One region of the Paenibacillus sp. IHB B 3415 genome, then DNA from elsewhere that is predicted to be linked to it. Evidence: riboswitches for the same ligand, from Rfam matches in the RefSeq annotation. Region 1 holds a riboswitch; the other holds the start of a gene.
The links. A riboswitch is a leader RNA that binds a small molecule or an ion and turns the genes downstream of it on or off. The one in region 1 is predicted to bind glycine.
Positions count from the first base shown of each region.

Region 1 (3,418 bases):
TTCAACATCAAAGTGGCCCGCTTCGGCGACAACATGCGTAACGTGGGCGTTACCGAAGGCGACAAGGTAGAAGCCCAGATTCAGTTCGGCTGGACCGTGGATTACTTCGGGATCGGCGACCTGGTTGCGTATGTAAACGAAGTGAAGGAAGAAGAAATTGATGCGCTGTTCGCTGAATATGCAGAGCAGTATGATTTCGATTACGGTTCATACAGCAAAGAAGCATGGGAAGCCAGCGTGAAGGTACAGGCCAGCTATGAAATTGCCCTCAAACGCTTCCTGGATGCCGGAAACTACAATGCGTTCACTTCGAACTTCGAAGACCTGCACGGCATGAAGCAGCTTCCGGGTCTTGCCGTTCAGCGTCTGATGGCACAAGGCTACGGCTTCGCCGGCGAAGGGGACTGGAAGACAGCAGCCCTGGACCGCCTGATGAAGGTGATGAGCCACAACCTGAACACCGGATTCATGGAAGATTACACCTACGAAATGGCTGCCGGCCAGGAAGCGATTCTGCAGTCCCACATGCTTGAGGTTGACCCGAGCCTGGCCAGCAACAAGCCGAAGGTGCTTGTGTCTCCGCTGGGTATCGGCGACCGCGAAGATCCGGCCCGTCTCGTATTCGACGGCAAGGCTGGCGAAGGCGTCGTGGTATCGATGGCTGACTTCGGCACGCATTACAAGCTGCTGATCAATGAAGTTACTGCCTTCGAGCCGACGGTTCCGGCTCCGAATCTTCCAGTGGCCCGTGTACTCTGGCAGGTGAAGCCTAACTTCCAGGATGGAATAAAAGCCTGGATCGAGAACGGCGGCGGCCACCATACTGTGGTGTCGCTCAACTTGACTACAGATCAGATCGTAACCTACGCCAAGCTGGTTGGCCTGGATTATGTAATTATTAAGTAAATAGTGGAATATTCTTGGATCAAATGAGCGGATGGGCTATTGCCTGTCTGCTTTTTTTTAATGCAGAGCCAAGGTATTACCGGCAAACTCATCCTCCGTGCCCGTGACTTTCTAAAATCCTGTACAAAATACAACTTTCGCTTCATTAAATTGGACTAAATCGAAAATTGTTGTACAAAAGGCAGCATTTCTCCTCCTGCATGCGGTTTAGCGTGGAAATTCTTGTATTTCATACAACAATCCATCAGAATAACCGGGTATCTGCGCATCCAAGTTGCAAAACGTACAACATTTATGCCGCTGCAGTGCAGGAGCGCACCCTAGAGATCTAGCCATAGGTAGGAGACTTTTATCACTGTTCAATACTCACATGCCGAGTAATATGTTAGAATATCAGAATGCATTAACGCTTCACCAATTTAATACATCACACGGGCTATGATTGCTATGGATCACACTATAGCAGGAGCAGCTTCTGGAGAGACTGCGGGAGACCGCAGCGCCGAAGGGTTCACAATCTCAGGCAAAAGGACAGAAGAGTACGGAATTTGTATTTGTTATGCTGATTAATTACGGTCAGCAGCGCAGGTAGCTTATTTTGATATTCTTATGAACCGGGAGATTGGATGATATCCAATCTCTTTTTGTTTTGGGGTCCCCGCAAAGTACCTGAGTAATCATCGAAGCTGAATCTCCACTTTGTGGGGGTATTTAGTATTGTTTCAGCAGCATAGCGTTTACACATTAAGGGGGAAAAAGGCAATGGCACAGACAGAATTAAAGAGAGATTTGGCGAACCGGCATGTACAGCTGATCGCTATCGGCGGCACGATTGGTACAGGGTTATTCCTGGGATCAGGCAGAGCGATTCAGCAGGCCGGCCCGTCCATTATGATCACGTATTTACTCGTGGGGATTGCCGTGTTTTTTGTGATGAGGGCGCTGGGTGAGCTGCTGCTCTCCAAAGCGGGATATCAATCTTTTACGGACATTGCTGAAGACTATCTGGGGCCGCGGGCTGCGTTCATTACAGGCTGGACCTACTGGTTCTGCTGGATTATGACGGCGATGGCGGATGTGATTGCAGTGGGCGTCTATGTGCAGTACTGGTTCGATATCCCGCAGTGGGTACCGGCCGTCATCTGCCTGATTATTCTGTTAGGACTCAATCTGCTGACGGTCAAAAGCTTCGGCGAACTCGAATTCTGGTTTGCTCTCATCAAAGTCGTCACGATTCTTGCCTTAATCGGCCTGGGAATCATTCTGCTGGTCATCGGGTTCAAGACGGATGCGGGATCGGTGACGGTCCGCAATCTCTGGGAGCACGGGGGCGTGTTCCCGAACGGTGTCAAGGGCTTCTTATTTTCCTTCCAGATGGTTGTGTTCGCTTATGTCGGTGTGGAGCTTGTCGGTGTATCAGCCGCAGAAACAGCAGATCCGGAGAAAAATATCCCCTCGGCGATTAACAAGATTCCTCTGCGGATTCTCTTCTTCTATGTGGGCGCGCTCTTCGTCCTGCTGTGCATTAACCCGTGGACCCAGCTCAGTGCGGCTGAAAGTCCTTTTGTGCGAACCTTCAGTTTGGTCGGGATTCCAGTTGCTGCGGGTATTATCAATTTCGTCGTCTTAACCTCAGCGGCTTCCGCCTGCAACAGCGGGATGTTCTCGACCAGCCGGATTTTGTATAATCTGAGCAGAAGGAATCAGGCATCCCCGCAGCTCGGCAAGCTGAACCGAAATCATGTGCCTGCTAACTCTTTATTTATTTCTACAATAGTTATATCGGCCGGGGCGCTGCTCAGCAAGCTTATTCCGGGTCAGGCTTTCGGCATTGTCACTACAATCAGCGCCATTTGCTTCATCTGGGTGTGGGGCGTTGTGCTCGTATGTCATATCAAATATAAGAGGAACCGCCCGGACTTACATGCCTCGTCCAAATTCAAAGCACCGTTCACGCCGGTCATCAATTATGCGGTATTAACGTTGTTTGCTGCTATTCTGATCATTATGCTGTTCGCAGATGATACCCGTCCGGCGCTGCTGTTTACGCCCCTATGGTTCATTCTGTTGTTCGTCCTGTACTCCATGCGGAGCAAGAAGGAGAAAAGTGATGCGGATGTTAGTATAATCAATACATGAGTGCAAGAATGTTCAAACGCTACTGACACGTTGTCAGTAGCGTTATAAGGAGGAATCCGAAACATGAAGCATAGATTACTCCAATATATGACCCGGCTGACCTCCCTCAGTGGAGAGCAGCAGCAGGCCATTCTGGATGAGATTCTTGTTGAGGAATACAGCAAGGGAGCCACGCTGCTTAGGCAGGGGGAGGTTCCCGGTCATTGCTATTTCGTGTTAAAAGGATGTGTGCGGCAGCATAGTGTTGATGTTACAGGCCGCGACATCACCTCCAACTTCTACACAGAGGAGCAGGCGATCGCTATCTTCAATGCGCATAAAGAGGAGGCCTCGTCGGAATACAGACTGACTTGTCTGGAGGACTGCGTACTGG
Region 1 is NZ_JUEI01000015.1:160,691-164,108, forward strand. It holds gene araA (L-arabinose isomerase) at 1-906, shown strand, start outside; glycine riboswitch at 1,372-1,451, shown strand; gene QW71_RS08520 (amino acid permease) at 1,669-3,045, shown strand; gene QW71_RS08525 (Crp/Fnr family transcriptional regulator) at 3,109-3,418, shown strand, end outside.

Region 2 (3,418 bases), on a different contig from region 1:
AAATCACCTGCCTTCCCGGCACTGCGCCAGCTCTCCGGCCTGTTCCGCGGAATCGGTGCCACGATCAGCATCGAAGGCCATACCGACAATGTTCCGGTAACCGCCGCTTCAGATTACACGGATAACTGGGAGCTATCCGGCGCCCGCGCACTCTCTGTGCTGCGCTTCTTCCTGGATAACGAGGGGCTTAGCCCCGATACTTTTCAGTATGCCGGTTACGCGGATACCAGACCTGCCTACAATAACGCTACCGTTGAAGGGCGGCAGAAGAACCGCCGGGTCGAACTCATTGTCCTGCGGCAGCTTCAGGAGGAAGAATAACACGTATTTGCAAGCGAATCAGCTCAGAGATCTGCAGATGAGAAGGCACGGCAACCATTTGCTAGTATAAGGAGATTGAACGCTATGCAGACTACAAACGGAACGACACCGGACGCCACCCGTTTTCTCTATTTTCTGCGGCAGCTGGTTTCGCTGATCATGATTGTTTTTGCTCAGGGAATAATTACCTTCTTCATTGGCTTATCATCTGTATTTATGATGTTCTTCTCCTCCGATTACTTCTGGGGAGACCTGGCCCATGTGTATCCACCCGATAAACTGATGTATATAGGCATTGACTTCCTTATTGCCGGCGCAGCCTTTGCCCTGCCCTGGCTCGGGGTCTGGTGGATGCTCTACGGGCTGTCCGAGGATGGACGCATCCGCTGTTTCCCTCTTCTTTTACTCTTCGCTTATCTGACATTTGTGATCCTCTTTCTGCAGATCAATCCGGTCTATAACCCGGAAGCCATGATCCCTTCCTCCGCCGGGGAATCCACATTTCTGGTCTGTATGGGCATGTCTGCCGTGGTGCTTTTCCCGTTTTATTCGGCCGGTGTGTATTACTTCGTGCTCAAACCCAATGTCCGTCCCAGAAAAAGATACCGGTTTCTATTGCTGTGCCTTATCTTTGCCGTTGCTGGTTTGACTCTGCTCCCCGCCCTTTGGCACTTGGCTCCCCGCATTTATCCAGGCCTGCTCAGCTTTCCGGAATGATACAGAAACGCAAAAAGACAGACCTCTCACATTAGTAACATCCAATGTAATAAGAGAAGCCTGCCATGTTCATCTGTTCGTAAATCCAGTTCAGTCATCTATTCTAAAAATCCGGGTACATAAACGGTTGAAACTATTCCCCAACCAATTCCTTATAAGCAGCCGCATCCAGCAGGCCGGAAGCTGCCTCGGCAAACTCACCGTCAAGCTCCAGCTCAAAAATCCAACCGCCGCCGTATGGCTGATCATTGATCAGCTCCGGACTGGATTCGAGTGCGTCGTTGATCTTGGTTACCTTGCCGGATACCGGCGAGTACAGCTCCGACACCGTCTTAACAGACTCGATACTGCCTACGCTGTCGCCCGCGGAAATGGCTGCGCCGACTTCCGGAAACTCAACAAACACGATGTCGCCCAATAAATGCTGCGCATGATCCGTAATTCCCACACGTACTACGCGTCCTTCACCCTGCTGTGCCCATTCATGCTCTTCGCTGTATAGCAGGTTGTCCAACACTTCACTCATTTCCAAGCCGCCTCTTTTCCACATTTGGAGTTCTAAATTTAGTTATAGCCTAAGTTATGACCTTGCCTAATGTCAATATAACTGACAGGAAAATTAAATTTGTCATCTTTTTGACGTTTTTTGATTGACAGCGTGCTTGTAAACCCGGTTTAATGGAGTCAGTAGAAAAACATATGGTTTGCGAATGATGGCATAGGGAGAGACTGACCCTCAGGGGCAGCGCCGAAGGAGTAAGCCCGGGATGGGTGAATCTCTCAGGCAAAAGGACCTTTGCCGGACGCATCTCTGGAGAGCATCCACAGCCTGGACAACAGGAAACGGATCACCAACGGGGAAACCTGCGGGCAGGATAGCAGGGTAACTCTCAGGTACAAAGGACAGAGCGAAAGTCAATTTATGCATGTTTGATGTGCATTGATGGACTTTCGCCTGTCCTTTTTTGCATGTAAACAGACTAAGGGGTGACACGATGGAGTCTTTGAGAAGAACGCCTTTTTATGATCTCTATGCCGCTTATGCGGAGTCCAGATGCATTGATTTCGGCGGCTGGGAGCTGCCGGTGCAGTTTACTGGCATCGTTAAGGAACATGAAGCAGTCCGCCAGCAGGCCGGACTGTTCGATGTATCGCATATGGGTGAATTCATGGTTGACGGCAGCGGCGCTGAAGCCTTCCTCCAGCAGATGACCACCAATGATGTCAGCCGCCTAGCAGACGGCGCAGCGCAGTATTCCCTGATGCTCTACCCAAGCGGCGGAGTGGTTGACGATCTGCTCGTCTACCGCCTGGGCCATGAGCGCTACATGCTCGTCGTGAACGCCTCCAATATCGACAAGGACTTCCAGTGGCTGCAGGAGCATCTCACCGCTGAATTCAGCGGTGTCAGCTTGAAGAATGTCTCTGATGAGACGCTGCTGCTCGCTCTGCAGGGGCCGCTGGCTGAGACGATTCTGGCCGAAGTTACCTCTGCCCCGCTTGCAGAGCTGAAGCCCTTCCACTTCATCGAACACGCCGAGGTCTGCGGCGTTTCTGTACTGCTCTCCCGCACCGGCTATACCGGTGAGGACGGCTTTGAGCTGTACGCCCCGGTCCACACAGCGGCTGCACTCTGGAATGGTCTGCTGGCCGCAGGCGCGCCGCATGGCCTGACCCCTGCCGGACTCGGCGCACGCGACACACTCCGCTTCGAAGCCAAGCTGCCGCTGTATGGCCAGGAGCTCTCGGCGGATATTACGCCGCTCGAAGCGGGTGTCCAGTTCTTCGTGAAGCTGGACAAAGCGGATTTCATCGGCCGCGATGCCCTGCTGAAGCAGAAGGAAGCTGGCCTCCCGCGCCGTCTTGTGGGCCTGGAAATGATCGACCGCGGGATTCCCCGCTCCCATTATCCCGTATATGCGGACGGTGTGAAGATTGGTGAAGTCACAACCGGTACCCAATCCCCAACGCTGAAACGTAATCTCGGACTTGCCCTGCTGGATGCTGCCTATACTGAGATCGGCACAGAGGTGTATGTGGAGATCCGCGGCAAGCAGCTGAAGGCTGCCGTGATCAAAGCCCCGTTCTACAAAAAGAGCCAAGGAGTGAAGCCGTAATGAAGCACCGCTATCTGCCTATGACGGAGCAAGACCGCGCAGAAATGATGGAGACTGTTGGGATTCAGTCCATCGATGAGCTATTCGCTGATATCCCTCAAGCTGTCCGCTACCAGGGAACGATGCCAATGTCCGGCCCGCTGGACGAATATGCGCTGCTGCGCCATATGAAGGGTCTGGCTGACAAAAATGCCGACTTTGATACCCATGCCAGCTTCCTCGGCGCTGGACTCTATGACCACCACATTCCTGTTGTCATTAAC
Region 2 is NZ_JUEI01000046.1:87,280-90,697, reverse strand. It holds gene QW71_RS20470 (flagellar motor protein MotB) at 1-321, shown strand, start outside; gene QW71_RS20465 (hypothetical protein) at 406-1,038, shown strand; gene gcvH (glycine cleavage system protein GcvH) at 1,172-1,564, opposite strand; glycine riboswitch at 1,749-1,844, shown strand; gene gcvT (glycine cleavage system aminomethyltransferase GcvT) at 2,034-3,155, shown strand; gene gcvPA (aminomethyl-transferring glycine dehydrogenase subunit GcvPA) at 3,155-3,418, shown strand, end outside.
Region 2: another riboswitch for glycine. It lies ahead of gcvT (glycine cleavage system aminomethyltransferase GcvT); the one in region 1 lies ahead of QW71_RS08520 (amino acid permease).